Regions from separate parts of the Sulfitobacter sp. OXR-159 genome, predicted to be linked through region 1. Evidence: riboswitches for the same ligand, from Rfam matches in the RefSeq annotation. Region 1 holds a riboswitch; the other holds the start of a gene.
What was found. A riboswitch is a leader RNA that binds a small molecule or an ion and turns the genes downstream of it on or off. The one in region 1 is predicted to bind thiamine pyrophosphate.
Positions count from the first base shown of each region.

Region 2: it holds a riboswitch for thiamine pyrophosphate, as region 1 does, so the genes downstream of both, thiD (bifunctional hydroxymethylpyrimidine kinase/phosphomethylpyrimidine kinase) here and thiB (thiamine ABC transporter substrate binding subunit) in region 1, are expected to answer to the same signal.

Region 1 covers NZ_CP139707.1:186,347-202,091, reverse strand. Annotated here, with positions in the region: gene T8A63_RS00950 (thiamine/thiamine pyrophosphate ABC transporter permease ThiP) at 1-1,419, opposite strand, end outside; gene thiB (thiamine ABC transporter substrate binding subunit) at 1,395-2,372, opposite strand; TPP riboswitch at 2,407-2,508, opposite strand; gene aroC (chorismate synthase) at 2,601-3,710, shown strand; gene T8A63_RS00935 (DMT family transporter) at 3,721-4,659, shown strand; gene cobO (cob(I)yrinic acid a,c-diamide adenosyltransferase) at 4,730-5,335, shown strand; gene pcaF (3-oxoadipyl-CoA thiolase) at 5,578-6,783, shown strand; gene paaA (1,2-phenylacetyl-CoA epoxidase subunit PaaA) at 6,812-7,804, shown strand; gene paaB (1,2-phenylacetyl-CoA epoxidase subunit PaaB) at 7,810-8,154, shown strand; gene paaC (1,2-phenylacetyl-CoA epoxidase subunit PaaC) at 8,187-8,909, shown strand; gene paaD (1,2-phenylacetyl-CoA epoxidase subunit PaaD) at 8,903-9,451, shown strand; gene T8A63_RS00900 (2Fe-2S iron-sulfur cluster-binding protein) at 9,459-10,523, shown strand; gene paaZ (phenylacetic acid degradation bifunctional protein PaaZ) at 10,534-12,558, shown strand; gene T8A63_RS00890 (PaaX family transcriptional regulator C-terminal domain-containing protein) at 12,548-13,327, shown strand; gene T8A63_RS00885 (ribonuclease D) at 13,383-13,997, shown strand; gene T8A63_RS00880 (KpsF/GutQ family sugar-phosphate isomerase) at 13,994-14,962, shown strand; gene lptC (LPS export ABC transporter periplasmic protein LptC) at 14,969-15,577, shown strand; gene lptA (lipopolysaccharide transport periplasmic protein LptA) at 15,604-15,745, shown strand, end outside.
Region 2 covers NZ_CP139707.1:2,177,513-2,193,257, reverse strand. Annotated here, with positions in the region: gene T8A63_RS11270 (thiazole synthase) at 1-658, opposite strand, end outside; gene thiS (sulfur carrier protein ThiS) at 662-859, opposite strand; gene T8A63_RS11260 (FAD-dependent oxidoreductase) at 849-1,829, opposite strand; gene thiD (bifunctional hydroxymethylpyrimidine kinase/phosphomethylpyrimidine kinase) at 1,822-2,625, opposite strand; TPP riboswitch at 2,692-2,788, opposite strand; gene T8A63_RS11250 (error-prone DNA polymerase) at 2,900-6,229, opposite strand; gene T8A63_RS11245 (DNA polymerase Y family protein) at 6,229-7,716, opposite strand; gene T8A63_RS11240 (hypothetical protein) at 7,664-8,398, opposite strand; gene T8A63_RS11235 (SOS response-associated peptidase) at 8,534-9,172, shown strand; gene T8A63_RS11230 (UdgX family uracil-DNA binding protein) at 9,169-10,599, opposite strand; gene T8A63_RS11225 (putative DNA modification/repair radical SAM protein) at 10,599-11,834, opposite strand; gene dctP (TRAP transporter substrate-binding protein DctP) at 12,061-13,032, shown strand; gene T8A63_RS11215 (TRAP transporter small permease) at 13,040-13,534, shown strand; gene T8A63_RS11210 (TRAP transporter large permease) at 13,536-14,852, shown strand; gene T8A63_RS11205 (malonyl-CoA synthase) at 15,028-15,745, shown strand, end outside.

The DNA.
Region 1 (15,745 bases):
CGTCGCACGGTCCTGATCGGCGAACAGCGCGATCACGCCGAGGTCACCCACCGACAGCGCCCCCGTCAACCCGGCGGCAAAGCCCAGTTGTGGACGCAAGCGCGGCAAGACCAGCAAACGCCAAAGCGCCCAACCTTTCATGCCGAGGGTCTGTGTCAGCGGGCCATAATCCTGCAATGTCTCGCGAAGGCGCGGCACCAGAATACGCAGCACGAAAGGCAGCGCCATCAGCGCATTGACCAAGGCCGTGACCGGCAGGCTCAGCCGCGCCGGGTCAAGTACGGGGTTAATCAGAATGAACCAGCCCGTGCCGATCATCAGCGGAGAGGCCGCAAGCCCCATCAGGCCAATCGCCTCCACCCCGCCGCGCCGCCGGGTGGCGATCCAACCCGCCATCGGCAAGGCCAGTGCGGCAAGTACCATCACGCTGAAGCCCGCCACCAGAATGCTATTCAATGTAGCTTGCCACACCGAAGGCGGCAGTTGCCCCAAACCTACCAATCCGCGCAGCACTACAGCCCCCAGCGGCAGCAGCAAAAACAAGGCGGCAACCGAAATCACGGTAATGTCCAACGCTCGCTGCCCCCCGCCCAGCGCATCCCAACGGCGCAAGGGGCGATCCAGCCCGCCGCCCATGCTGATCGGCGGGATCAGCCAAAGCGCCGCAACCGCCGCAGCACCGGCGAGCACAAGCTGCACCACCGACAAAAGCGCCGCCCGTCCAAGGTCAAAATCAAACCGAAACGCCTGATAGATCGCCAGCTCGATCGTCGTCGCGCGTGGCCCGCCACCCAGTGTCAGGGCCACGGCAAAACTGGTCAGACAAATCACGAAGATCAGCGCCGCCACGCCGGGCAGCACCTGCCGCAGCATCGGCCATTCCAGCGCCAGAAACAGTGCACGGGGCGTCATCTGCAGCTGCCCGGCCAGTCGAAACCGCTCGGACGGTATGCTCTGCCAGCCTTGCAGCAAAAGCCGTGTCGCCAGCGGAAGGTTAAAGAAGACATGGGCCAGAACCACCCCATGCAGCCCGTAGATCGACACGGACGGCAGGCCCAGAGCCGCGCCAAATTGGTTCAGCACGCCCGAGCGGCCAAAGACCGTGAGCAACCCCAGCACCGCCACGATCACCGGCAGAATAAACGGCGCGCCGAGCAATGTGATCAACGCCCCACGCCCCCAAAACTGCCGCCGCGCCAAGGCCCGCGCGACCGGCACCGCCAGCAGCACAGACAGCACCGCCGACCACACCGCCTGCGTGACGGTAAAACGCACCGCCGCCCAATCCGCCGCCCCCAGCCCCGCCGCCACATCGGCTGCCATGAAAACGGCAACCAACGCAGCAAGGATCAGGCCCGCGACCAGTGCGGCGGCGAAAAGCCCCGTCTTGCCGCTTAACGCGACAGCGCGGTCAGCCATTCGTCCAAAGCCTCTTCACGGAGCGCGGGGACTTCGCCGTTCGGCACCAACAGCGCCTTGCCGGGCTGGATCATCCCGTCAAACCCTTCGGGCAGACCGCCTTCGGGCGTCACGGCGGGGTACATCCAGTTGGTCGTCGGCAGCACCGATTGCGCGGCGTCAGAGACGAGGTATTGCAGGAACTGATCGGCCAGCTCCGGCTGATCCGACCCCGCGAGCTTTCCCGCCACTTCGATCTGCATGTAGTGGCCTTCGTCAAACAGCGCCGCTGTCTTGCTGTCGTCTTCCTCGGCAATCAGGTGATAGGCGGGGGATGTGGTGTAGCTGAGCACCATATCGGCCTCGCCTTCGAGGAACAGACCGTAGGCTTCGGACCAGCCTTTGGTGACGGTCACGACGTTATCGGCCAGCCCCGCCCAAACCTCGGGCGCCTCATCGCCATAGGCCGTTTTGACCCACATCAACAGACCCAGACCGGGTGTCGAGGACCGTGGGTCTTGGATCACGATCTTCAAATCGCTCTCGGCCAGCGCTTTGAAATCGGTGGGCGCGGAAAGGTCCGTGCCATGGACAAAGGCAAAATAGCCCCAATCATAGGGGACGAAAACTTCGTCTTCCCAAGTGATCGGCAGATCATAGTCAGCCTGCAACCCGCTCGGCGCAAACAGCTCGGTCTCTTTCGCGGCGGCGACAAGGCTGGTGTCCAGCCCCAGCACGATATCTGCGTCGGAACGTGCGCCCTCAAGTTTCAAACGCGCCAGCAGTGCCGCGCCATCGCCCATGCCGACGAATTTCAGGTTGCAACCGCATTCAGCCTCGAACCCCTCTTCGATGGCCGGGCCGGGGCCCCATTCGGTGACGAAACTGTCGTAGGTATAGACCGTCAATTCAGGCGTTTCGGCCCATGCAGCCGATGCGCCCAAGACGCCCGCAGCAAGTGTAAGATACTTCATTGCATCCTCCTTTTGCGGCGAAAGGTAAAAGGTGGATGTCTGTCCGGACCTTCCCTCCGCCGGTGTTAACCGGTTCAGGTTCAACGGGTCCGCACAACACGTACATCTCAGCCCAAAGGCCCCCCGAGGTAGCGTCAGGGGTAGATCGGACCTGCACAATTGGCAAGGCAAATCCCCTTGAGGCAGGGCGCTGCCCCGGCTAAGGGTTTGACAACAGGAGGTCCGCCCATGTCGATCAACAGCTTTGGCCATCTTTACCGGGTCACCACATGGGGCGAAAGCCACGGTCCCGCCCTTGGCGCCACGATTGATGGCTGCCCCCCCGGCGTGCCGATTGACGAGGCGATGATCCAGCAGTGGTTGGACAAGCGCAAACCGGGCCAGAACAAATACACCACGCAGCGGCGTGAGGCGGATGAGGTGCGGATTCTGTCGGGCACCTTTGAGGGTGTCACCACCGGCACGCCCATCCAACTGATGATTGAAAACACCGACCAGCGCTCGAAAGACTACGGGGATATCAAGGACAAGTTCCGCCCCGGTCATGCCGACATCACCTATTTCCAGAAATACGGCATCCGCGACTATCGCGGGGGTGGGCGTTCCTCGGCGCGCGAAACGGCGGCGCGGGTGGCGGCGGGTGGTCTGGCGCGCGAGGCGATCAAGGCGCTGGCCCCGAACCTGCAAATCACCGGCTATATGGTGCAGATGGGTCCGCATAAGGTCGACCGGGATGCGTTCGATTGGGACCAGATCGAGCAGAACCCGTTTTGGGTGCCCGATGCCAAGGCGGCGGACGACTGGGCCGCGTATCTCGACGGGCTGCGCAAGTCCGGCAGCAGCGTGGGTGCGATCATCGAAGTCACCGCGCGCGGCGTGCCTGCGGGGCTCGGCGCGCCGGTCTATGGCAAGCTCGACACCGATCTGGCCGCCGCGATGATGAGCATCAATGCCGTCAAAGGCGTGGAAATCGGCGAAGGCATGTCAGCCGCGATGCTGACCGGAGAGCTGAACGCGGATGAGATCACCATGGGGCCGGAGGGGCCGGAGTATTCCTCCAACCATGCGGGCGGTATCTTGGGCGGGATCAGTACCGGACAGGACGTGGTTGTGCGTTTCGCGGTCAAACCGACCTCAAGCATCCTGACCACACGGCGCACCATCACCAAACAGGGTGAAGAGACCGAGATCATCACCAAAGGCCGCCATGATCCCTGTGTTGGTATCCGCGCGGTGCCGGTGGGTGAGGCGATGATGGCCTGTGTGCTGCTGGACCACCTGCTGCTGCACCGCGGGCAGATCGGCACCAACCGCGGACGGATCGGCCCCGAAGCGTGAGGACCAGAGCATGAAAGTCGATGATTTCTCCGCCCGCCCCGCCCTTGGCGTCGGGCTGAAGATCACGGCGATCCTGCTCTTTACCTGCATGTCTGCGATCATCAAATCGCTGGCCGACGACGTGCCCGCGGGCGAGTCCGTCTTCTTTCGGTCCTTCTTTGCCATTCCGGTGATCCTGATCTGGCTGGCGCAACGCGGCAAACTGAAAAGCGGGCTGAAGACCAAGAACCCGATGGGCCATGTTTGGCGCGGGCTTTTCGGCACCACGGCAATGGGGCTGACCTTTACCGGCCTTGGCCTGCTGCCCCTGCCCGAGGTCACCGCCATCGGCTTTGCCACACCGATTTTCACTGTGATCCTTGCCGCCGTGTTGCTGGGCGAACAGATCCGTCTGATCCGCGTGACTGCCGTGGCGATCGGGCTGGTCGGGGTGATGATCATCCTCTGGCCGCGTTTCAGCAGCATCGGTACGATGGAACAGACAGCCACGATTGGTGCGCTGTTGATCCTGATGGCGACGATGGTGCGCAGCCTTGTGCAGATCCACATCCGGCAATTGGTGCAGAACGAAGACACGGCGGCGATCGTCTTTTACTTTTCCGTCACTGCATCGGTCTTGGCGCTTTTCACCCTACCCTTCGGCTGGGTCATGCCTGATCTGCAAACCTTTGGCTTGCTGGTGTTGGCAGGGTTAATCGGCGGAGTGGCGCAGATTCTTATCACCTCGGCTTATCGCTTTGGCTCGGCTTCTATGCTGGCGCCATACGACTATACCTCGATGCTCTTTGCCATCTTGCTCGGCTATGTCTTCTTTGCAGAACTGCCGACAATGATGATGCTGGCAGGCGCGGCGCTGGTGATCAGCGCGGGCGCGCTGGTGATCTGGCGCGAGCGGCAGTTGGGGATGGAGCGCGGCAAAGCGCGGTCTGTCACCGATCCCAAGGCGTGATTCATTGCGGGCTTTCGCCCGGCTCGCCCTCTCCCTATGGTGCCCCGAAACCGGATAGAGGAGATGACCGATGAGCGACGCGGATCCGCAAGACCACAAGGAAAAGATGCAGCAGCGTCAGGCCGAGCAGCGCGCCAAGGTGGCCGAGCTGCAAGACCCGGAAAAGGGTCTGGTGCTGGTCCATACCGGACCGGGCAAGGGCAAATCCTCCTCTGCTTTCGGGGTCGTCGTACGCGCGCTTGGCTGGAAACAGCGCGTCGGTGTGGTGCAGTTCATTAAGGGCAAATGGAAAACCGGCGAACGGCTGTTCTTTGAACAGCTGGACGAGGTGACATGGCACACGATGGGCGAAGGTTTCACCTGGGACACCCAAGACCGAAACCGCGATATCGCCGCCGCCGAGACCGCATTTGGCAAGGCACGTGAGATGATGGCGAGCGGCGAATATGACCTTGTGGTGATGGACGAGATCAACATCGCCATCCGCTATGAATACCTCAAGATCGAAGACGTGATCGCCGGACTTGATGCCCGCGACAAACGCACCGCCGTCGTGCTGACAGGCCGCGACGCCCGGCCCGAGCTTTGCGACTATGCCGATCTGGTGACCGAGATGTCAGAGGTCAAACACCCGTTCAAAGCGGGCATCAAAGCGCAGCGCGGTGTTGACTACTAACCCCCTCGCTTTGCATTTCTGAAAATACCAAAGGCTGTCCTTTCCCAAGGGCGGCCTCTTTTTATTTCTCTCGCGATCCAGCGTTTCATGACCGCACCATACGGCGCGGGTCTCTGCCGCCGATGGCCTCTCTGCACCGCGACATGTTACCGAAATCAACACATCAGTTCTATTTCGTAACATTTTGATTGAACCGAATCGCCCCGCTGTGTAAATTGCAGGGCAACAACAGGAGTACCCCCATGCAGGCATTCATCTGCGACGCGCAGCGCACCCCCATTGGCCGTTACGGCGGCGCCCTCTCTTCGGTTCGCGCCGACGATCTGGCCGCGATCCCGTTGAAGGCATTGATGGAGCGGAACCCCTCGGTGGATTGGGCGCGTGTCGATGATGTCATCATGGGCTGCGCCAACCAAGCGGGCGAAGACAACCGCAACGTCGCGCGCATGGCCGCTCTGCTGGCAGGCCTGCCTGTCGATGTCCCGGGGGCCACGATCAACCGGCTCTGCGCCAGCGGCATGGATGCCGTCGGTGCCGCCGCCCGGGCGATCCGCGCCGGCGACATGGATCTGGCCATCGCCGGTGGCATCGAGAGCATGTCGCGTGCACCTTTCGTCATGCCCAAGGCCGAAACCGCCTTTTCCCGCAACAACGCCGTCTATGACACCACCATCGGCTGGCGCTTTGTGAATCCCAAAATGAAGGCGCAGTTCGGCGTGGATTCCATGCCCGAGACAGCCGACAACGTCGCCGCCGACCATGACGTGTCGCGCGAGGACCAAGACGCTTTCGCCGCGCGTAGCCAGCAACGCTGGGCCGATGCGGATGAGAAAGGCATCTTTGCCGAGGAAATCGCCCCCGTCACCATCCCGCAGCGGAAAGGCGACGACGTAATCGTCGACCGTGACGAGCACCCCCGCCCCGGCTCCACGCTGGATAAACTCGCCAAGCTGCGCGGCATCAATGGCGCTGACCTGACTGTGACTGCTGGCAATGCCTCGGGCGTGAATGATGGCGCGGCGGCGATGCTGCTGGCGTCTGAGGCTGGCCTGAAAGACCACGGCCTCACCCCCATCGCCCGCGTAGTCGCGATGTCCGCTGCAGGTGTCGAGCCACGCATCATGGGCATCGGCCCGATCCCTGCCGTGCGCAAGGTGCTGGACCGTGCGGGCCTCTCGATCGAACAGATGGACGTGATCGAACTTAATGAGGCTTTCGCCTCCCAAGGTCTCGCGACCCTCCGCGCCTTGGGCGTGCCGGATGACGCAGCCCATGTGAACGCCAACGGCGGCGCCATCGCCATCGGCCACCCCCTTGGCATGTCCGGCGCGCGTCTCGTGATGACGGCGGCGCTGCAACTCAAGCGGACGGGCGGCAAATACGCGCTATGTACAATGTGTGTGGGCGTGGGACAGGGCGTCGCCCTGATCCTCGAAAACGCAGGCTGAGACTTCTTTCCCGGAAAGGAACAGACCGATGTATGCACAGATGATCAAATCCACCGGCAAGGGCATCAAATCCCTCGACGAGATGGACCCCGAAGAACGCGCCTTTCAGGAGCGCGTCGACGCGGGCGGCAAGATCGAGCCAAAAGACTGGATGCCCGATGGCTACCGCAAGAACCTGATCCGCCAGATCGGTCAGCACGCGCATAGCGAGATTGTGGGCCAGCTGCCCGAGGGCAACTGGATCACCCGCGCCCCGACGTTGGAGCGTAAGGCGATCCTGCTGGCAAAGGTGCAAGACGAGGCGGGCCACGGCCTCTACCTTTATTGCGCGGCGGAAACGCTCGGCGTGACCCGTGACCAAATGACCCGCGACCTGCTGTCGGGCAAGATGAAGTATTCCTCGATCTTCAATTATCCGACCCTAACATGGGCCGATATGGGTGCTGTGGGCTGGCTGGTCGATGGTGCTGCCATCATGAACCAAGTGCCGCTGCAACGGACATCGTACGGTCCCTACGCCCGCGCCATGGTGCGGATCTGTAAGGAAGAAAGCTTCCACCAGCGCCAAGGCTTCGACATCATGATGAAGATGGCCAACGGCACGGAAGCACAGCGCAAGATGGCGCAGGATGCGCTCAACCGTTTCTGGTTCCCGGCACTGATGATGTTCGGCCCGTCGGACAAGGATTCGGTCCATTCCGCGCAGTCGATGGCGTGGAAAATCAAGATGAACACCAATGACGAGTTGCGCCAAAAGTTCGTCGACGAGACGGTGCCGCAGGCCGAATACCTTGGCCTGACGATCCCCGACGAGACGCTGAAGTTCAACGAAGAAACCGGTCATTACGACTTTGCCGAGCCGGATTGGGAGGAGTTCTTCCAGGTGCTCAAGGGCAATGGCCCCTGCAACACCGAACGTCTGGCGGCGCGCAATAAGGCTTGGGACGAAGGCCGTTGGGTGCGCGAGGGGCTTTTGGCCCACGCCGAGAAAAAGCGCAGCAGACAAATGGCAGCGGAGTAAGCGACATGAGCAGCCCTGAATCCAGTGAATACGACGGCACCGAAGCCGCCCCGCACGGCAAGGCGCGGACCACCGAATGGCCCCTGTGGGAGATCTTCATCCGCGGCCAGCACGGGTTGAGCCACCGCCATGTCGGCAGCCTGCATGCGGCGGACGCGGAAATGGCGATCAAGAACGCCCGCGACGTCTATACCCGCCGCAACGAAGGCGTCAGCATCTGGGCCGTTGAGGCCAGCGCCATCGCCGCCTCCTCCCCCGAGGAAAAAGGCGCGCTTTATGAGCCCGCCAATGACAAGGTCTACCGCCACCCGACCTTTTTCGACATTCCCGATGAAGTGGGGGCGATGTGAGCACCGATCCTAAGTTCGAATTCCTTTGCCGGATGGGCGACAACGCCCTTGTGCTGGGCCACCGCGTTTCGGAATGGTGCGGCACGGCTCCGGTGCTGGAAGAAGATATCGCGCTGGCCAATATGGCGCTCGACTTGATCGGGCAAACGCAGCTGTGGCTGGGCATGGCGGGTGAGGTCGAGGGCGCGGGGCGTGACGCCGACAAGCTGGCTTTTCACCGCGATGTTTGGGATTTTCGCAATGTCTTGCTGGTCGAACAGCCTAATGGCGACTTCGGCCAGACCATGATGCGGCAGTTTCTGTTCGACGCATGGCATCTGGCGCAACTGACCGCATTGATCGATTCCAGCGATAAAGAGATCGCCGCCATTGCCGAAAAATCCGCCAAAGAGGTCACCTACCACCTCGAACGTTCCTCCGACACGGTGATCGGCCTTGGCGACGGGACCGAGGAAAGCCACCGTCGGATGCAGGCGGCGCTGGATCTGCTCTGGCCATATGTGGGGGAGATGTTCCTTGGCGATGAAGTCGACGCTGCCATGAAAGATGCGGGCATCGCCCCTGATCCAGCCAGCCTGCGCGATGGCTACGACCAACTGGTCGGCGACACACTCGCGGCAGCGACCCTGACCAAACCCGAAGATGATTTTGCCCATAAGGGCGGGAAAAGCGGCGCACGGCACAGCGAACATCTGGGCCATATGCTGACCCAGATGCAGTGGCTGCAGCGCGCCTACCCGGACGCCACATGGTAAAACCCGCGCCCCACAGCCGGCCGGCCCCCGCGCCGGTGCCGGGGGTGGTGCGCGATACCGCCCCGCGCGGTGCCGCGTTGGCGGAAAAGCCCACGTTAGAGACGGTTTGGGCATGGCTTTCGGCGATCCCGGACCCGGAGATCCCGGCCATTTCGCTTACCGATCTCGGCATCATCCGCGATGTGGCATGGGACGGCGATACTCTGGTTGTGACCATCACACCGACCTATTCGGGGTGCCCGGCCACCAGCATCATCAACCTAGATATCGAGATGGCGCTGCGCGACCACGGCATCGAAAACCTTGACCTGAAACGGCAGCTTTCTCCGCCTTGGACCACCGATTGGATGAGTGACACTGGCCGTGCCAAGCTGGAATCTTACGGCATCGCGCCACCCCGCCCGGCCGGTGGGCCGCAACATTGCCCGCATTGCAAATCCACCGCGGTGGAGCGGATCAGCCAATTCGGCTCGACCCCCTGCAAGGCGCAATGGCGGTGCTGCGACTGCCGTGAACCCTTCGACTATTTCAAATGTATCTGAGGCCCCGATGAGCCAGTTTCACCCCCTGTTAGTGACTGATATCCACCACACCATCCGCGATGCGGTGGTGCTGACGCTGAAGCCGGAGGACCCCGAAGCTTTTGCGTTTACCCAAGGCCAATACCTGACCTTCAAGCAGGACTTCGACGGCACCGAGTTGCGCCGCAACTATTCGATCTGCGCCGGGTTAGACGATGGCGAGCTGAAGGTCGGTATCAAGCGCGTCGATGGCGGGGCATTCTCGACCTATGCCAATACCGAATTGAAGGTCGGCGATACGCTCCACGCCATGCCGCCACAGGGCAAATTCTTCACCGCGATTGAACCAGAGGTGGCGAAAAACTACCTCGGGTTTGCGGGCGGTTCGGGCATCACGCCGGTGCTTTCGATTCTAAAGACTGTGCTGAAACGCGAGCCGAACTCGACCTTCACGCTGGTCTATGCCAACCGCGCGGTGAATACGATCATGTTCCGCGAGGAGCTTGAGGATCTCAAGAACCACTACATGGGCCGCCTGACGGTGATCCACATCCTCGAATCCGGGCAGGATATGGAGTTGTTTGAGGGCCGTATCGATCAAGCGAAATGCGATGCGCTGTTTAAGCATTGGATTCAGATCAACAACATCGACACCGCCTTCATCTGCGGGCCGGAGCCGATGATGCTGGCGATTGCCGAGGCGCTGAAGACCAATGGGCTGACCGATGAACAGATCAAATTTGAACTCTTCAGCGAAAGCCAGCAGGGCCGTCTGGCGAAACAGGAAATGGCCAAACGCAGCGAGGGCCAGAAGGGCACCGAGATCACCGTCATCATCGACGGCGCGCGGCGCAGTTTCACCATGCAGAAGGGCCAATCGGTGCTGGAAGCCGCACTAGAGAACGGGCAGGAAGCGCCGTTTTCCTGCAAGGCCGGGGTTTGTTCGACCTGCATGGGCAAGGTGCTTGACGGCGAGGTCGAGATGATCTCGAACCACGCGCTTGAGGATTACGAGGTCGAGCGCGGTTATGTGCTGACCTGCCAGAGCTACCCGCTGAGCGACACGCTCACCATCGACTACGACACGCACTAAAGGAGCCGACATGCGCGATATTCACAGTTACGCGGCAGGCGAATGGCTGGCCCCGGGCGCGGGCGCCCGCAACATCGCCAGCGCCATCACTGGCGAAGTGATTGCGCAGGCCGGCAACGATGCGCTCGACGCGCAGGCCATGCTGGGCTTTGCCCGCGACCACGGCGGCCCCGCCCTGCGCGCCATGACCTTCCATGACCGCGCGCGCATGTTGAAGGCGCTGGCGCTGCACCTTATGGAGCACAAACAGGCGCTCTATGACCTGAGCTACGACACCGGCGCGACGCTGTCGGACCACAAGATCGACATCGACGGCGGCATCGGCACCATGCTGGTTTTCGCCTCTAAAGGTCGGCGCGAGATGCCGGATGCGCATGTTTATCTCGACGGTGCGCCCGAGCAACTGGGCCGCGACGGGCAGTTCATGGGGCGGCATATCTGCACCCCGCTGCAGGGCGTGGCGGTGCATATCAACGCCTTCAACTTCCCGGTTTGGGGCATGTTGGAGAAGCTGGCGCCTACGCTGCTGGCAGGTGTCCCGGCGATCGTGAAACCGGCGACGGCGACCTGTTACGTTACCGAACATTGCGTACGGCTGATGCTCGACAGTGGGTTGCTGCCGAAGGGCGCGCTGCAACTGGTCAGCGGCGGCTTGGGCGATATGCTCGACCACCTCGACTGTCAGGATGCCGTGGCCTTTACCGGGTCGGCCGATACCGCGCTGAAGCTGCGCAGCAATCCCTTGTTGCTGCAGAACTCGGTGCGTTTCACGTCTGAGCAGGACAGTCTCAACGCCTCGGTCCTCGGCCCCGACGCAAGCCCCGGCACGCCGGAGTTCGACCTCTTCGTCAAGGAAGTGCAGCGCGAGATGACCGCCAAGGCGGGGCAGAAATGCACCGCCATTCGCCGCATCATGGTGCCGCAGGCGCAGGTCGACGCGGTGATCTCTGCTCTGTCAGAACGCCTAGCCAAGACCACCATCGGCGACCCGCGTGCCGAAGATACGCGCATGGGCGCGCTGGTCTCGGGTAGCCAAAAGCGCGATGTGCTGGAAAAGGTGGGGCTGCTGAGTGCCGAGGCCGAGCGGGTCTTTGGCGATCCCGACAACTTTACCGTCAACGGCGCCGACAAAGACAAAGGCGCATTCCTGCCGCCAATGCTGTTCCACTGCGCTGATCCCGACAGCGCCGAGCGCGTGCATGACACCGAGGCTTTCGGCCCTGTTTCCACCCTCATGCCCTACCGCGATCTGGCCCATGCCTCGCAGTTGCTGAACCGCGGCCAAGGCTCTCTTGTCGCCTCGATCATCACCAATGACGGTGAGGTGGCGCGCGAGCTAACGATGGGTTCGGCAGCCTTCCACGGACGGCTCTATTTCAACAACCGAACGTCGATGGGCGAGGCCACGGGCCACGGCTCTCCGCTGCCGCATATGGTGCATGGCGGGCCGGGCCGCGCAGGGGGCGGCGAAGAACTGGGCGGCATTCGCGGCGTGATGCATTACATGCAGCGCACCGCCATTCAGGGCAGCCCCGACATCCTGACGGCCATCGGCAAACAATGGGTGCCGGGGGCCGAGGAAATCACCGACCGCGACCACCCCTTCACCCGCCGCTTCACCGAGCTGGATCTGGGCGAGACCTTCAACTCGCCCACCCGAGAAGTCACGCTGGAGGATATCGAGACCTTCGCCCATTTCACCGGCGATACTTTCTACGCCCATATGGACGACGAGGCCGCCGCCGCGAACCCCTTCTTTCCGGGGCGCGTGGCCCATGGCTACCTCTTGCTCAGCTTCGCCGCGGGCCTTTTCGTGCAACCCGACCCCGGCCCGGTGCTGGCCAATACCGGCCTCGACAATCTTCGCTTTCTTGAGCCTGTCTCGGCGGGCGACAGCATCAAGGTGCGGCTCTCAGTCAAGCACAAGACGCCGCGCAACGAGGAATATGGCGAGGTGCGCTGGCATGTGACCCTGACCAACCAACGCGAGGAGGCGGTCGCGGAATATGAACTGCTGACGATGAATGCCCTCTGATCCCTCCCTTCCCGCTGTCGCGGCCTTTGCGGGCTTGGGGGGCCAGCGCGTCTGGTCGCTGATGGTCAGCCTTTTCGGCGATCTGGCGCAGGGAGAGGGTGATGCGATCGACGGGCCGGTGCTCTCGGCCATCATGGGCGCGCTTGACGTGCGGCCAGAGGCGAGCCGCGTGGCGCTGCACCGGCTACGCAATGACGGATGGTTGCAGTCACACAAGGTCGGGCGGATCAGCCAGCACAGCCTGACCGCCCAAGGCCGCGCGGAAAGTGCCGCCGCCAGCCCCCGCATCTACGCCACGCCGCCCGACCTGTCAGAGCCATGGCAGATGGTGGTGACCGAAGAGAACGGGCGCGAGACCGACAGCGCCCTGCGGGGCGCGGGTTTTATCGCCGCCCTGCCCCGCGCCTATGTCGGGCGGGCCGATAGCGCGGTGCCCAAAGGCTGTCTTGCCCTGCCCGGCACGCCGCCGCCCGACTGGCTGCGCCGCGCGGTGGAGCCTGCCGAGCTTGAGGCCGACTATGCCGCGCTGCTGGCTGCGCTTTCTACCTTGGACGCCGAACTGCCGGATGCAGACAGGTTGAGCGCCTTGGATGTCGCGGTTCTGCGCTGTCTGATCGTGCACAACTGGCGGCGGCTGGTGCTGAAACACCCGGCCCTGCCCGGTGGATTGATCCGCCCCGAGTGGCCCGGCTACCGGTGCCATCTACTGGTCGACCGCTTGCTGCGCCTCTATCCCCGCCCCGCATTGCAGGATCTGGCCACCGCCTGACCCGGGGCAAAGCCTCCGCTTTCCCATGCCGGACAAGCACGATATAGACGTGCTCATGACAAATTTCCTCTATCAGAACGACCTGCCGGATGACCTCGACCTTGGGCCGATGGTCGCCATCGATTGCGAAACGATGGGGCTGCATCCGCATCGCGACCGGCTCTGTGTTGTGCAGCTTTCGGGCGGCGATGGTCACGCGCATCTGGTGCAGGTCGCCAAGGGCCAGACCGAGGCGCCGAACCTCTGCGCGCTGTTGGAAGATCCGCATGTGCTGAAACTGTTCCACTACGGCCGTTTTGACATCGCCGCGATGCGCAACACCTTTGGCGCCACCGCAGCGCCGGTCTATTGCACCAAGATCGCCAGCCGTCTGGTGCGCACCTATACCGACCGGCACGGGCTGGCGAAGCTGTGCCAAGAACTGCTGAGCGTCGACATCTCGAAACAGCAACAATCCAGCGATTGGGGGGCCGAAAAGCTGACCCAAGCGCAGATCGACTATGCCGCGTCGGATGTGCTCTATCTGCACCGTCTGCGCGATGAACTTAACAAACGCCTGATACGCGAAGGTCGGATGGACATGGCGCAGGCCTGTTTCGATTTCCTGCCGATGCGCGCCCGGCTGGATCTGGAGGGATGGCCGGACACGGACATCTTCGCACACGCATGAACACACCTTTCCTCGACACTGCCCGCCGCGTCATCCGCTGCGAATCCGAGGCGCTGACGCTGCTGGCCGACAGCCTTGATGACCGTTTCCGTGCCGCCGTGGACCTGATGCGTGCCTGCAAGGGCCGCGTGATCGTCACTGGCATCGGCAAATCGGGCCATATCGGCAACAAGATCGCGGCGACGCTGGCCTCTACCGGCACGCCTGCGCAATTTGTGCACCCGGCAGAGGCGAGCCACGGCGATCTGGGGATGATCACGGCGGCTGATGTGGTGCTGGCAATTTCAAACTCGGGCGAGGCACCGGAACTGGCGAACCTCATCGCCTATTCGCGCCGCTATGCGATCCCGCTCATCGGCATCACCAGCCGCCCCGACAGCAGCCTTGGCCGCCACAGTGACGTGGTGCTGGAACTGCCCCGCGCGGCAGAGGCCTGCGGCACCGGCGTGGTGCCGACCACCTCGACCACCTTGACGCTGGCGATGGGCGATGCTGTGGCCGTGGCCCTGATGGAGAACCGCGCCTTCACCGCCGAGCATTTCCGCGACTTCCACCCCGGCGGCAAACTGGGCGCAAGGCTGAGCCGCGTAGCCGATCTGATGCATGTGGGCGATGCGCTGCCGCTGGTCGCAGCCGACGCGCCGATGCCCGACGCGCTGAGCGAGATGAGCCGCAAGGGCTTTGGCGTGGTCTGCGTGACCGATGGCGCTGGCGCACTGGCTGGGATCATCACCATGGGCGACCTCGCGCGGCACCTTGACGGGTTGATGACCATGACCGCGCATGAGGTCATGACCCCGGCCCCTGTTACCATCGGCCCCGACGAACTGGCCGAGAAAGCCGTGGGCGTGATGAACAACCGCAAGATCACATGCTTGATCGTGACCGACCCTGCGGAGAATGACGGCAAATCGCCCGTGGGCCTGCTGCATATCCACGACTGCCTGCGCGTTGGGCTGGGGTAGCCTGCGATGAAGGGTGACCGCCACTCTCGCGTCGTCTCTTGGCTGAAAGTGCTCTTTCCGCTGATCGCGCTGGCGCTGCTGTCGACCCTGTTCTTGCTGTCGCGCGCGATTGAACCGCAGGCGGTGATCCCCTTTGCAGATAAAGAAGTGCAAGAGCGGCTGCGCGACCAGCAGATCACCGGCCCCTTCTATTCCGGCACCACGGCGGAGGGCGATCTGATCTCATTCTCGGCGGAAAAGCTGACCACCCCCGGCGGGGAAACCGGCACCAACGAGGCCGAAGAGATCGAGGCGACGCTGGACCTGCAGGGCGGCGCCAAGATCACTCTGCAATCCAACAGAGGGCGGTTTGACACCGGCGCGGAACAAGCGGAACTGGCGGGCGATGTGCGGGTTAGCACCTCAACCGGCTACCAGATTCTGTCGGACCGGATGACTTCGAACCTCACCACACTAGATCTGCTATCACCCGGCCCGGTCAAAGCCACCAGCCCCGCGGGCGAGATCACCGCCGGGCGCATGGCCATCACCAACCGCCAGAACAGCGCCGGATCGCAATTGCTTTTCACAAAGGGTGTGAAACTGATATATACGCCGCAAGCAACGAAAGAGTAACTGCCTTGAGACATTTGATTATTTTGATGCTGCCGCTGTTTCTCGCGCTGCATGCCGCCCCTGTCTCTGCCCAATCTGCCGATGTGGCCTTTGGCGCGCTAGAGCAAGATACCAGCCTGCCCGTCGAAGTGACCGCCGACAACCTATCGGTCGACAACGCCACGGGCA
Region 2 (15,745 bases), 1.5 Mb from region 1:
CAAAGGCCTCGGCCATGGCAGCGGGGTCGCGGGCTTCGGCGACGGCGGTGTTGAGGAGCACCGCGTCGAACCCCATCTCAAGCGCCTGCGCGGCATGGCTGGGCAGGCCGAGGCCCGCGTCGATCACCATGGCCACCTCCGGAAATGCCGCCCGCAGGCTGCGCAGCCCGTGCAGGTTGTTCAGCCCCAGCCCTGACCCAATCGGCGCGCCCCAAGGCATCAACACCCGGCAACCCGCATCGACAAGCCGCCCGGCCAACACCTGATCTTCGGTGGTATAGGGAAAGACCTCGAACCCATCGGCGCAAAGCGCCTCGGCAGCCTCGACGAGCCCGAAGGGGTCAGGCTGCAGCGTGTCGGCATGGCCGATGACCTCAAGCTTGATCCAATTGGTCCCGAAATACTCCCGCGCCATCTGTGCCGTGGTGATCGCCTCCCGCGCCGAATGGCAACCGGCAGTGTTGGGCAGCAGATGCACGCCGAGCCCGCGCACCATATCCCAAAACGCCTGACCCGCGCCCTGTTCGCGGCGCAGCGAAACGGTTGCGACCGGGGCGGCACTTTGGCGAAAGGCGGCCTCCATCACCGCGGGCGAGGGGTAGCGCGCGGTGCCCAGCATCAGCGGCAGGGGCAGGGTGGTGCCGTAGAAATCGCGCATCGCTCAGCCCCCCTGCATGGCGCTGAGCACTTCGAGCTGGTCGCCGTCACTGAGCGTCGTCGCGCCCCGCGCGCCTGCGGGGACGAAATTGCCGTTGAGTGCGGTGGCGACCTTGGCTTCGCCCCAGCCAAGCTCCACCAAGACCGCGTTAAGCTGCGTGGCAGTGACCTCACGCGCTTCGCCGTTCACTTCAATTTTCACGAAATAAATCCCCCGCTGTCGCTGTTGCAAGAAAGGCTGCGGCCTGTTCTGCCAAGGCCGGTGCCATCAAAAATCCGTGCCGAAACAATCCGTTAAGGTACAGCGTCGCGCCGCGTTGCACGATGCCGGGCAGGTTGTCGGCAAAGGCCGGGCGCAGGTCGGCGCCCATCTCAATGATCTCGGCTTCGGCAAAGCGCGGATCGAGCGCATAGGCCGCCGAGAGCAGTTCCAGCGCCGAGCGCGCGGTCATTTGGGCGCGGCTGGCGCTTTCGATCTGGGTTGCGCCCAGCATGTAAATTCCGTTCCCGCGCGGCACGACGTAAAGCGGGTGGCGCGGGTGCAACAGGCGGATCGGGCGGGTGAGAGTTACATCAGGCGCTCGCAGCAAGATCATCTCACCGCGCACCGCCCGCAGACCGGGCAGGTCGGCGCTGGCGGCCATGCCACGGCAGTCGATCACCGGGCCTGTGACCTCCGAAGGGGTGAGGGGCGTGGTCTCGACCTTCACCCCTTGGGCGGCGAGCGTTTGGGACAGATCATGCAGCGCTTGGCGCGGGTTCAGATGCGCTTCTTCGGCAAAGAACAGCCCGCGCCGATGACGCCCTGCGAGGTCCGGTTCTAGGGCCGCGATGGCCTCGGCATCGCAAGTGCTGTGGCTTTTGGTCCGGTCGGCAAACCGCTGGATCTCAGCGCGGTCCCGTTCCGGGGCGAGGACCAGCGTGCCCCTGTGGGTGACCTCGGTGATCTCAGACCAGAGCGCCGCGGCACGCCGCCCGTTGGTCACCACCGCAGGCTCGCTCAGCGCGCCTTCGCAAAAGGGCGCGAGCATCCCGCCCGCCCACCATGAACAGCCATGCGGCCCGGGCGTGCCTTTGCGGTCGACCAACCGGGGCCGCAGCCCCTGCGCCAGACAGGCCCGCGCGGCCCAAAGCCCCGCAACGCCTGCGCCGATGATGGTGACGTCACTCATGGGACCAAACCGCGTGGAAGTGGTGGACCGGACCGTGGCCGCTGCCGATGTTGAGGGTGTCGGCAGCAGTAATGGCGCGTTGCAGATAGGCGTGGGCCGCCTGTACGGCGTCTTGCAGTGTCTGCCCCCGCGCCAGACCCGCGGCGATGGCGGCAGAAAGGGTGCAGCCGGTGCCGTGGGTGTTGGCGGTGTGCTGGCGGGGCGCGGAAAGGCGCAGGGTTTCATCCGCGGTGATCAGCAGATCGACGCAGGTCTCGCCCTTGCCATGCCCACCCTTCATCAGCACCGCGCCGGGACCGGCAGAGAGCAGGGCGCGGCCCTGTTCCAACATGGCGGCCTCATCGGTGGCTTCCGGCCTGTCCAGCAGCCGTGCGGCCTCGGGCAGGTTTGGCGTTAGTACATGGGCCAAGGGGAGCATCCGGTCACGCAGGGTCGCCACAGCCTCGGCAGAGAGCAGCGCATCGCCGGATTTTGCCACCATCACCGGGTCGAGTACCACAGGCGCGGCGCAGCCCGCCAGTCCCTCGGCCACGGCGGTGATCGTTTCAGGATCGCCCAACATGCCGATCTTCACCGCACCGATTGCCAGATCATCAAAGACTGCCGCCATCTGTGCCCGGATCATTTTGGGGGAGATCATCTCAACCCCGGTCACCGCGTGGGTGTTTTGCGCCGTCACGGCGGTGAGCACGCTGGCCCCGTAAACGCCAAGCGCGCTGAAGGTCTTGAGATCGGCCTGAATCCCCGCCCCGCCGCCGCTGTCGGACCCCGCAATTGTTAGTGCTTGAAACGCCATTTGGCCCCCATGTGTTAGATGGGCCAAGGGCGTGTGGATACGGGATAAACGACGGGCCGCATGGGGCCGATGCTTGGTTCCGTTCCCTACGCCGGTACGACCCGGATCAGGTTCGATGGGTCGGTTTTCACCTCTCAGCCTTGCGGCACCCCAACGGATTGCGGGCAGGCTAGCGAGGCGGGGTGGCAGGGTCAACTGGTGATGGTTAATTTATGATTTGTCGTTCTGTATCAACTATTTGCGAGTCACACTTGATCAAATACATGAAGATTCGTTAATGAAAATCCCGCGACTTCGGGATCACCCGCGCATCGCGCGGATGGCTATGTATCGCCACCTGACCGGGCAGCGGATGGGTCGGGTGATCGCCCCGCGTGGTGATGCCGGGCATCGGTGCGTCCGACAGCGATGCAAGCCTGTCAGAGCGGTCCTCAAGCCGGTCGGCCACCACATGGATCACCCGCCCGTCGGTCTGCACGCGCCCTTCGACCACCAGCAGCCGCGCGGCCATGATCGTGGGGCGGTAAAGCTTGAACATATTGGGCCAGATCACGAGGTTCGCCACGCCGCATTCATCCTCCAGCGTGATGAAACAGACCCCCTTGGCGCTGCCGGGTTTCTGGCGCACCAGCACCAGCCCGGCGAGTTTCACCCGCCGCCCGTGGCCCATTCGCCCCAAATCGCGGGCCGAAGCAAACCCCTGCGCGGCAAGGCTGCTGCGGTAAAAGGACATTGGATGCGCCTTGAGCGAGAGCCGCAGGGTTTGGTAATCGGCCACGACCTGTTCGGCCTTCGGCATCACCGGTAGGGTGACCTCGGGCTCCGGCCCCTGAGCCGCGGCCTCGGCATGGTCAAAGATCGGCAAGGCGGGCGCGTCGCGCAGCCCTTGCGCTTGCCAGAGCGCTTGGCGCCGGTCGATCCCCATGCTCCGCATCGTGTCGGCGGCGGCAAGCTGGCGGATTGCCTTGGCGTCGAGGCCGGCGCGGGTCTTGAGGTCTTCGACATCCGCGAACGGCGCCTCGCGCCGGTCCATGATCCGCGCGGCGGCTTTTTCCTGCAACCCGTCCACCATGCGCAGCCCCAGCCGCAGGGCAAAACCGTCGCCGCAGGGCTCCAGCGTGCAGTTCCAATCGGAGTAATTCACATCAACCGCGCGCACCTCAACCTGATGCTCGCGGGCGTCGCGCACAATCTGGGCGGGCGCATAAAATCCCATCGGCTGGGAGTTCAGCAGCGCGCAGGCAAAGGCCGCCGGGTAGTGGCATTTCATCCAACTTGAGACATAGACCAGCTTGGCAAAACTCGCTGCATGGCTCTCGGGGAAGCCATATTCACCGAACCCCTTGATCTGGTCAAAACAGCGCTGCGCAAAGACCGGGTCATAGCCGCGTTTGGTCATCCGGCCCACCATCTTGTCTTGCAGCTTCTCGATCGTCCCGCGCGAGCGGAAGGTGGCCATGGCCTTGCGCAGCTCATTGGCCTCGGTCGGGGAAAACTGTGCCGCGTCGATGGAGATTTTCATCGCCTGTTCCTGAAAGATCGGCACGCCCAGCGTCCGGCTGAGGATGCTGAACAACTCGTCCTGCGGATAGGCCGGGCCGGGGGCGGGGTAGACGACGCTCTCCATCCCCTGGCGGCGGCGCAGATAGGGGTGGACCATGTCGCCTTGGATCGGGCCGGGGCGGACGATGGCGACCTCGATCACCAGATCGTAAAAGACCCGCGGGCGCAGTTTCGGCAGCATGGCCATCTGCGCACGGCTTTCCACCTGAAAGACACCCAGACTGTCGCCGCGGCAGAGCATGTCGTAGGTGGGTCGCCCGGTGGCGTCGTCCTCGTGATCCTCCACCGGGACGGTGGCCAGTTCCAGCGGGCGGTCGTAATGCGCCTCGATCAGATCAAAGCATTTGGCGATACAGGTGAGCATGCCAAGGGCGAGGATATCGACCTTGAAGATCTGCAGCGCGTCGATGTCGTCCTTGTCCCATTCGATGAAACTGCGCTCGGGCATGGCGCCGTTGCCGATGGGCACGATCTCGGTCAGGGGGCGTTCGGTCAGGATAAAGCCGCCGACGTGCTGGCTCAGGTGGCGCGGCATGCCGATCATTTGGGAGGCCAGTTTCAGGACCATGCGTAGATAGGGGTCGGAGAGGTCCAACCCCGCCTCGCGGGCGCGGGCGTCGTCCATCTGGCCCTCGAAACTGCCCCAGATCGTGCCCGCGAGTTTCGAGGTAACGTCTTCGGAAAGCCCCATCGCCTTGCCGACCTCGCGAATGGCCGAGCGCGGGCGGTAGTGGATCACCGTGGCGCAAAGCCCGGCGCGGTGGCGGCCGTATTTGCCGTACATGTATTGGATGACCTCTTCGCGCCGCTCATGTTCGAAATCCACGTCGATGTCGGGCGGCTCATCGCGTTCTTCGCTGAGGAACCGCTCGAACAGCAGGTTGTGCACCGCCGGGTCGACCGAGGTGATGCCGAGGCAGAAACAGACCGCCGAATTAGCCGCCGAGCCGCGCCCTTGGCAGAGGATCGGCGGCTCAGCTTCCTCGCGGGCAAAGCGCACGATGTCGTAGATGGTCAGGAAATAGCGGGCGATCTTTTTGGCGGAGATGAGCGCGAATTCCTTCTCGATCGTCTTGGTCACCGCCTCGGGCACGCCTTGCGGGTAGCGGCGGGCGGCACCCTCCCATGTCAGCCGCGCCAATTCCTCCATCGGGCTGCGGCCTTCGGGGACGATCTCATGCGGGTATTCGTAGGCCAGATCGGTGAGGCGAAAGGTGACCCTGTCCGCCAGCCGGCGCGTCTCGGCGATGGCATGGGGCCAGTCGGTGAAGAGGCGGGCCATCGCCTCGGGCGATTTCAGGTGCCGCTCGGCATTGGCGGCCAAGAGATAGCCCGCTTTCGGCACGATCACGCCTTCGCGGATCGCCACCATCACGTCTTGCAAGGGCCGCCGGTGGCGCGCGTGATAGAGCACGTCATTGGTGGCCAAAATCCTCAGCCCATGGGCGCGGGCCAGTGCATCGAGCCGGTTGATCCGCGCCCGGTCATCTCCTCGGTAGAGGAAACTCGCCCCGATATGGTGCATCTCCGGCAGCGCTTTCACCAGACGCGGCAGGCCAGCGGCAAAGACATCAAGGTTTTCGGGTGGCATGAGGATGAGGTGCAGCCCTTCGGCGTGTTGGCTCAGCATCTCCAGCGTCAGATGGGTCTCACCCTTTTGCTGCCATGCGCCGTCCACCGATTGCATCTTGCCCGCCGACAGCAAGGTCGAGAGCCGCGCATAGGCGGCGCGATCTTGCGGGTAGGTCAGCAGTTCAGTCCCACAAAGCAGCACCAGCCGCGCACCGATCAGGGGGCGGATATGGGCCTTTTCCGCCTCCACATGCAGCCGCACCACACCTGCCAGCGTGTTGTGATCCGCGATGCCGAGGCTGTCATAGCCGTGGTGATAGGCCATCTCGATCAGGTCCACGGCGTCGGAGGCCGCGCGCAGGAAGGAAAAGCAACTGGCCAGCCCAAACTCCACGTACTCCGCCCGCGGCGGGGCGGCAAAACCGTCTTCGCCCAGCGTTCGGCGTTTATGTCCTTCTTGCTCGGGCATCAGGCGAAAAGCCCATGCAAAAACCAGCGCGGCTCGGCCCCGCGACCGTCATAGATCACCCCCTCGCGGTAGAGCCAGAAGCGCTGTCCGCCCTCGACCTCCACCTTGTAGTAATCGCGCAGCCGGGTGCCGGGGCGGTCGCGCCACCATTCGGGCGCGATGCGTTCGGGGCCGGTGTGGCGCGTGGTTTTATAGGTGACGCGCCGCCAGTTGAACTGCGAGGGCGGGCCTTCGGGCACGGCATAGATCACGCGCACTTCCTCGGGCGGAGTTAGCAGGCGCAGGGGGCGCTCGCGCAGCAAGGCGGGTGCGGCGGTGGGGGTGCCGTGCAGGGCGTCGACACGTTGCTCCACCCGTTCGGGCTTATGGGTCTCGCGCCATTGCGGCCAGTTGACCTTGTCCGCGCCCAGCTTCGCGGCGAGCCGGTCGAGCAGCCCGGCCACATCCGCCGAAGGGTCGCGTTTGCCGTCGAGGTGGTCTTGCATCAGCGGCAGCGGTTCGCTGGTCAGCGCCTCCAGCGTCAGCAGGTCAAAGCCGAAGCCGCTGTCGATGTTTTCCAGTTTGCCGTCGAACAGCCTGCGCAGATGCGCGGGGTCACGGCTGGCCCGCGCCGTGGCGACCCCAAGCGCGCGCCAATCGCCGTCGATGCGGTAGATGGTCAGGCGCAACCGCCGCGCGCCAAGCTCGGCGCGGGCCAGAAGGGTGCAGAGGTTATCGACCAGCGCGGGCAGATGCGGGGCGGGGTCGATCACCGGCTCAGGCAGGCGGCTGCGGGTTATGAAATGGCGATGATCCGGCGGGGCGTTCAGCGGGTCGGGCGCCTTGCCGAGGGCTTTGTCGAGCAGGATCAGCGGGTTGCGATCGGGCTTGAGGCTGGCGAAGCGGCGCATCAGCGCGGCGCGGGGCAGATCGCTGAGCGCGCCAATGGTCTTGAGGCCAAGACGGTCCAAGAGCCGTGTGGTCTGCGCATCCAGCCGCAGGGCGGCGACGGGCAGGGGGGCGAGGGCGGTGGCCACGCCCTCAGCCCCGCAGATCTGCGCGCCGGAGCCGAAGCGTGCCAGTGCCTGCGCGGCACCGGGAGTGGGGGCCATGGCGACCCGCGCGGTCAGCCCCTGTAGCGCAAAACGGCTGCGGATGTCGCGCAGCATGGCGACCTCTCCGCCGAACAGATGGGTGCAGCCGGTCACGTCCAGCAGCAGGCCATGGTCCTGATTCCGCGCCGTCCAAGGGCACCAGCGCCGCGCCCAATGCACCAGCCGTTGGATCAGCGCCTCATCGCCCTCCAGATCGGCGGGTTCCACATGCAGATCGGGGTGGATCGCTTGCACATCGACCACCCGCGCGCCCGCCTCGATCCCGCGCATCGTGGCGGCAGCGCTCAGCCCATGGACCACCGGCCCATGGGTTCCGTCGCGCGACAGGACGACGGGCACCTCATCCCCCGGAACGCTGCGGTATTGGGCGATCACCCGGCGCCACCGCTCCATCGTCAGCATAGGGAACCAGACGGAGACGATCCGCGGCGCGGGGGCTTTGGCCTTTGTCGGGGTCATGGGCAGCCACCCATCGGCCCGGCGCATGGCCACGCGCGCGAAACAGCTCTAAATCCCAGCGGGCCGCGCCGGGGGCCTGTGCATCGTATGGATGGGCCTGTGAGGGCAGCGAGGAAATGCGCCAACGCATCCGCGCCGCGCTCAAGCCGCAGGGATCGCCGCTGCGAATGAGATAGAGCGGCACATTTGAGGCCTCGGCCCGAAGCGAGAGCCGTTTGGTGGCGGTGAAATCCAGCACCTCCGGCCCGCCGTGCACCTCGCCGATCACGGCAGAAAGCCCCGCACAGGCGGCCCCTTCCTCCATCGTCCAAAGCACGTCGCGCGGGTGGCTGACGGTGACCAGCAGCACCGGCTGTTCCAGCCCGAAGTCGCGCAAGCTGGGCGTATAGGGCGCCCCATTCTCGCGCCGCGACAGAAAGTCCTGCACCCAAAGCACCGGCCCCTTGCCACGCGGCAAGAGCGACAGCACGAAGGCACTGGCCGGGGCCGTGGCGAAGGCCCCCGGAAAGACATCCGTCAGCGGCGCGTGTGCTGCCAGAACCCCCGGTTCGGGGGGTGTCGACGGCAGCCGCCGCGGCAGGGTAAGGACCTGCCCATATGTAGAATCGGTTGTCATGCACGACTCCATATGTTCACATTTTGTTCTGGTTATAAATCATCAATTGCGGTGCTGTCAAAGATCCTGTGGCCCTTGCCGGACGCGGGCAAAACCGCATCTAATGGGCCAAGATGACGGCAAGGGGGCCAACCGATGTGCAATCTCTATTCCCTGACCAAGGGGCAGGCCGCAATCCGCGGCTGGTTCGACGGCATCGACGACCAAACAGGCAACCTGCCGCCGATGCCCGGTATCTACCCCGACTATGCCGCCCCGGTAGTGCGCCACGGCGATGGCGGTCCGGTGCTGGAGATGATGCGATGGGGGATGCCCTCTCCGGCCTTCGCGCTCAAGGGCAAGAAGACCGACCGCGGCGTGACCAACATCCGCAACATCGCCTCGCCGCATTGGCGGCGCTGGCTGGGGGCCGAGCATCGCTGCGTGGTGCCCTTCACCGCCTTTTCCGAACCGCTGAACCGCCCCGGAGAGCGCTCGCGCCCGGTCTGGTTCGCGCTTGGCGAGGACCGTCCGCTGGCCTTTTTTGCGGGCGTTTGGACCGAATGGACGAGCGTGCGCAAACTGAAGGACGGCGAGACCACTGATACCCTCTATGGCTTTCTGACCACCGAAGCCAATGCCGAGGTCGGGGCCGTGCACCCCAAGGCGATGCCGGTGATCCTGACCACGCCCGATGAGGTGCAGGCGTGGCTGACAGTTGAAACGACCGAGCTGCCCAGCCTGCAACGCCCCTTGCCGGACGGCACGCTCCAGGTCATCGACCCCGAGGATTAAGCCGCCTCTGCCATCATCCGCGCCGCCATCGCCAGATCGGAGCGGAACTGCGCCGTGGCCTCTTCGCGCAGCGCCGGATCCGGCACGCGCAGCAGATAGGACGGGTGCAGGGTGATCAGCACCGGGATGCCTTCTGGCCCCGTCTCGATCGTGCCACGGCGTTTCAGGATGCCCGTGCCGTTGCCCGTCAGGCTTTGCGCCGCTGTGGCGCCCATGGCGAGGATCAGCTTGGGCTGCACCTGCGCCACCTCGGCGTTCATCCACCAGCGGCATTGGTCGATCTCGGGCGTCTCAGGGCGCTGGTGAATGCGGCGTTTGCCGCGGGCGGTGAACTTGAAGTGTTTGACGGCATTGGTGACGAAAGCCGCCTCGCGGTCGAGGCCGGCCTCTGCCGCCACGCGGTCGAACATCTGCCCGGTAGGGCCCACAAAGGGACGGCCCGCGAGATCCTCCTGATCGCCGGGTTGTTCACCGACCACCATCAGATCGGCGCGGTTTGGCCCTTCGCCCGGCACGGCTTGGGTCGCATGGCAATGCAGCGGGCAGCGGGTGCAGGCGCGGATCGCGGTGGGCAGGTCCTCCATCGGGCCGTCCCAAGCGGATGAGAAGGCCGAAAGCTGCGCCTGCACCCGGTCCATCCGCACCGGCGGCAGGGTGGGTGCTGCTTCGGCCATGGCACGGGCGCGGGCCGGGGCCTCGGCGATCATCTGTGGGATGAAAGCGGCCTCGGGCATGTTCTTCCAGTATTTTTTCGGCATCTCGGATTGCATCGCCTTCACCATCAGGCGGGCGGGGTTAAAGATGTTCTGGAAGTAGGTGATCCAAAGCTGCTCGCCCGCGTCCTCGGGCAGGTCGGGTTTGGCGTGCCCTTCTTGGAACGTGAGTTTGCCGTTCTCGAAAATGGCCGAGACATCGGGCGTCAAGATACGCCAGTCCATGTCGGAAAACCGCCGCACGAAGAAATCCGCCGTCGGCTCCACCGTGTGATGCGTGGGCTCGAACCACGCGGCGAAGCTGCGGCGCGGGGCGTTTGGGTCGCCGATCTCGCGGAAGCGGACGAAGGCCTTCATCTTGTGCTGGCAGCGGCGGACGTTCTTCTCCATCCCGCGCAGCACGGCGAGGTCGGCATCGCCCCGGTCGGACATCAGATGCGGCGCGTCTTTCACGCGCCAGAGAAAGGCATAGAGCCGCGCGAAACGCTCCGGATCGCTGTGCCAAACGGCGGTTTCCGCCATGGAGACGAAGCTGCGCGGGACCGAGACCTGCCCGCCTTTAGGTGAGATGCTCTCGCCGCCGAAAAGATCGGGCGCGGCGGCATGATCGCCCCAGAGAATATCCTCGGGCGGGACGCCTGCAGCCAGAAAACCGCGCGCCGCTTCGCGCCATGCTTTCGCCGTGCCGATGGGGGGGAGCGAGACGCGCTGCATCAGAACAGGGTCAACTGCTCGGGCGGCGGCGCGAAACGTGCGCGCAGGTCGGCGCTGTCGGTCAGCCCACCAGGCGACCAGCCGCCTGCCGTGACAAAGGCGCGGGCCTTTTTCATCGACGCGCCCATGCGGGTCAGGTCTTCGTAGCGCAGGGACCGGTGGCGGCGGGCGGCGAGGATGCGGTTTACCGTTTTCACGCCAAACCCCGGCACCCGCAGCAGCATCTCGCGGCTGGCGCGGTTGACGTCGAGCGGGAAGTGTTCGCGGTGCACCAGCGCCCAAGCGAGCTTGGGGTCGACCTCCAGATCGAGATTGCCGTCGCGGGTGACGGAGGTGATCTCGTCCAGCTGGAAATCATAAAACCGCAGCAGCCAATCGGCCTGATAAAGCCGATGCTCGCGTTGCAGGGGCGGGCGGATCAGCGGCAGTTTGGCGGAACTGTCGGGGATTGGCGAGAAGGCGGAATAGTAAACGCGCTTCAGCTTGTAGCTGGAGTAAAGCCGGGTCGATTGGCCCAGCACTGTGGCGTCGTTCGACCCATCCGCGCCGATGATCATCTGCGTCGACTGGCCTGCGGGCGCGAAGCGGGGCGGGCGCTTGCCGGAAAAGGATTTCTCTTTGCTCGCCTCCTTGGTCATCCGCACATTCGCCATCGCGCGGCGGATCTGCTCGGGCTTCTTCTCGGGCGCGTATTGCTGCACCGCCGTGTCGGTGGGAAGTTCGACATTGATCGACAAGCGGTCCGCCAGACGGCCTGCTTCCTCGATCAACTCAGGGGAAGCATCGGGGATCGTCTTGAGGTGGATATAGCCGCGAAAGTTCTCTTCGTGCCGCAGTTTGCGGGCGATCTGCACCATATCCGACATCGTCGCATCGGGGGAGCGGATCACGCCGGAGGACAAAAAAAGCCCTTCGATATAGTTGCGGCGGTAGAATTCGATGGTGAGCTTGACCACCTCATCCACGCTGAACCGCGCCCGGTCGACGTTGGAGGACACGCGGTTGATGCAATAGCTACAATCGTAGATGCAGAAATTGGTCATCAGGATCTTGAGCAGACTGATGCACCGCCCGTCGGGGGCGTATGCGTGGCAGATGCCGCTGCCTTCGTTTGAGCCCAGCCCCTTGCCATCGCGCGAGTCGCGTTTGGTCGAGCCGGAGGAAGCGCAGGAGGCGTCGTATTTCGCCGCGTCGCTGAGAATCGCCAGTTTTTGATCGAGTGTCTGTTTTGCCATGCGTTCCATATATGTTCTCATGGCTAGGGTGTCATTAAACTATCTTAATGCCGCGACAATCTGCGCAGGGCACCGCCTGTGCGATGGCGCGGGCAGGGGGTGAGAGTTTAAATTGACGTAGCGAAATCTTGTCGCTACGAATTACATGCAGATACATATTATGCATATGCATGCGAGAGCACCGGGGCAAAGATCGCGGGCTTTTGATCACAACTGGGAGACGATCATGAAAACAACAACTACGCTCAGCGCGGCGCTCTTTGCCGTCAGCACCCTTGCCACCACCAGCACCGCCAGCGCCGACGAAGTGACGCTGCGCGCCGTTTCGGCCTTTACCCTTGGCACCGCCTTTAGTCGCGAGTTTGAATCCTTTGTCGAATGGATCAACGAGAACGGCAAGGGGGTCGTGCAGATCAATATGGTCGGCGGGCCAGAGGCCGTGCCGCCCTTTGAATTGGGCAACGCGGTGCAATCTGGCGTTGTCGATATCGCTAACAACACCACGGCCTATTACCCGAACCTGCTGCCCACGGGCGACGCGCTGCATCTGGCGGAAAACACCATTCAAGAGCAGCGCGAGAATGGCTGCTATGAACTGGTCGACCGCATCCACCAAGAGCAGATGAACGTCAAATACCTCGGCCACGGCGGCGACGGGATCGGCTATCACCTCTATCTGACCAAACCGGTCGAGGGGCCGGACCTGAGCGGTCTGACCATCCGCACCACACCGGTTTATCAGGCGATGTTCACGCAACTGGGCGCCAATCTGGTGCGCACCGCGCCGGGCGAAGTCTATAGCGCGCTGGAGCGTGGGGCGATTGACGGTTACGGCTGGCCCTCGCAGGGTGTGCTTGATCTCGGCTGGGACGAGCAGACGAAATACCGGGTCGACCCGAGCTTTTACAACGTCGACGTGAACCTGCTGGTGAACCTCGACACGTGGAACGGGCTGACCGACGAACAGCGCGCCAAACTCGAAGAGGGCGCGGCTTGGATGGAGGAGCTTAACAACGACAATGCCGACCGCAACGCGACGGAATACGCGGCGCAGGCAGAGGCGGGGATCGAGACGATCACCTTCAGCGAGGCCGATGCCGAAGCTTGGACCAATGCCGCGCGCGATGCTGGCTGGGCCGCTGTCGCAGAAGTGGATGCCGATCTTGCGCAGCAGATGCGCGCCTGCATGACCAAGTGATCGCCCGATGATCTCAACATTGTTTGACCGGACACTCCGGGGGCTGGCCGTTTTCTCGGCCGGTATCCTCGGGGTGATCGCGGTGTTTATCGCGATCAACGTGGTGCTGCGCAATCTCGGCTTGCCGGTGGTCTATGGCGCGCTGGATGCCATCCAATATGCGTTGATGATTGCCACCTTCCTCGGCGCGCCTTGGGTGCTGTCAATCGGCGGGCATGTGAAGGTTGATCTGATCACCAGCAACCTGTCGCAGCGCACTGCCTATGCTTTGACCCGCCTGACCAGCGCCATCGGCGCGGTGACAGCGGGGGTGCTGGGCTGGTACGGGCTGCAGGCGGTGCTGGCCTCTGCCGCGCGCGGGTCGATGATCCGCACCTCTTTTGTGATCCCGGAGTGGTGGATGCTGGCCTTTGTGCCGCTGTCGCTGGCGCTGTGTACGATCATCTTTATCCGTCGTCTGCTCTATCCGGAAACGGCCGAGCGTAGTTTGAGTGGTCTTTGAGATGGATTGGGGCCTGACACTGACTTTGATGCTGGGCGGATTGGCGGTTTTGCTGTTGATCGGTCTGCCGGTCGCCTTTGCCTTTATCGCCGTGACCACCGTAGGCGCCTATTTCGTATTGGGCGGAGACCGCGGCATTCTGCAACTGGCACGCAACTCGGCGCAATCGGTGGCGAATTTTCAACTCGCGCCGATACCGCTGTTTATCTTGATGGGAGAGATCCTCTTTCAGACCGGGGTCGCGCACCGGGCCATTGACGCGATCGAGCGGGTGGTGACGCGCATTCCGGGCCGCATGTCGGTCGTGACGATCTTTGGCGGCACGATCTTTGCAGCCCTCTCCGGCTCGACCATCGCCAATACCGCGATGCTGGGCGGCACGCTGCTGCCGGGGATGCTGAAACGGGGCTATCATCCCTCGATGGCGATGGGGCCGATCATGGCCTCGGGCGCGATTGCGATGTTGATCCCGCCCTCGGCACTGGCGGTTCTGGTGGGCTCGCTCGCGGGTATTTCCATCGCCGGGCTGCTGATCGCGGGGGTGCTGCCCGCGCTGCTGCTGGCGGTGCTCTTTGTGGTTTATGTGGTGGGGCGCAGTGTGCTGGACCCGAAGGTGGCGCCGCCAGATGTCTATGAGGAAATGACCCTCCGTGAACGCTGGACGCCTTTCGTGATCTATGTGCTGCCGCTGTCGGTGCTTTTTGCTGTGGTCATCGGCTCACTGCTGGCGGGGATCGCAACGCCCACGGAAAGTGCCGCCCTTGGCAGCATCACCGCCGTGATCATCGGGGCGGCCTATCGCGCGCTGAGTTGGGAGAAGATGGGCCGCGCCTTGATGGAGACGCTGAAGCTTTCGGTGATGATCCTGTTCATCATTGCGGCCAGCCAGACCTTTGCGCAGGTGCTGTCTTTCTCGGGGGCGACCAATGGGCTGATCAACGCAATCAACGCGGTCGATCCGACGCCTTTGATGGTGCTTTTGGGGATGATCGCGATCCTGCTCTTTTTGGGGTGCTTCATTGATCAGGTTTCAATGCTGATGGTCACCGTACCGGTCTTCGTGCCCTTGGCGGGTGCGATGGAGATCAATGAGCTGACCCTTGGCGTGGTCTATCTGCTGACCATGGAGATCGGTTTGCTGACACCGCCCTTTGGTCTGCTGCTGTTCGTCATGCGGGGCGTGGCGCCGCCTGAAATCCGGATGCCACAGATCTATGCGTCGGTCATGCCGTTCCTGCTGATCAAGCTCTTCGTTCTGGCATTGATTGTTTGGCTGCCGGGTATCGGCACATGGTTGCCCGGTTTGATGGGCCGCTGAATCTTGGGGCGGCGCGCCTCAGCGCCGCCCCGCAAGCTATTGCCTTAATTCGACATTTGCCGACTGTGCCGCCGCGCGCGGGCTTCGGTTGGCTTGCATTACCCCGCGTGATGCGGTTGTAATCCCGCAAGGAGGCAGTCGGCTTTCCCAAGAACAACACGCGAGGAGCACCGTGATGGCAAACCCCCTTTATGACACTCTGTTTGGCCGTCACGCTGGCAAAACGACGGCCTTTCTGCATCTCGAAGGCGGGGTCGTGCTGACCCACGCGGGTTTCCTTGGGCGCGCTGCGCGGTTTGCCCATGTGCTGACCGATCTTGGCCTAAAGCCGGGTGACCGGCTCGCGGTGCAGATCGACAAATCCGCCGACGCTTTGGCGCTTTATGCCGCCTGCGTGCAGGCCGGGGTCATCTTTTTGCCGCTCAATACCGCCTATACCGCCGATGAGGTGCGCTATTTCGTGACCGACAGCGGGGCGGCAGCCTTTGTCTGCCAGCCTGCGCGCCGCAATGAGATGGCTCCGGTGGCCAAGGCGGCGGGTTGCCAACTTGAGACGTTGGGGGCGGATAACGACGGCAGCTTTGCGGATCGTGCGACCTCGGCCTCCGATAATTTTGAGACTGTGGCACGGGACGCCGATGACCTTGCGGCCTTCCTCTATACCTCGGGCACCACGGGGCGCTCTAAGGGGGCAATGCTGACGCAGGCAAACCTTTTGTCGAACGCGCAGACGCTGGCCGACCTGTGGCGCTTCACCGCAAGTGACGTGCTGCTGCATGCGCTGCCGATCTTTCACACGCACGGGCTGTTCGTGGCGACCAATGTGACGCTGGTGGCGGGGGGCGCGATGATCTTCATGCCCAAGCTCGACATCGACCGGTTGATCGACCGGA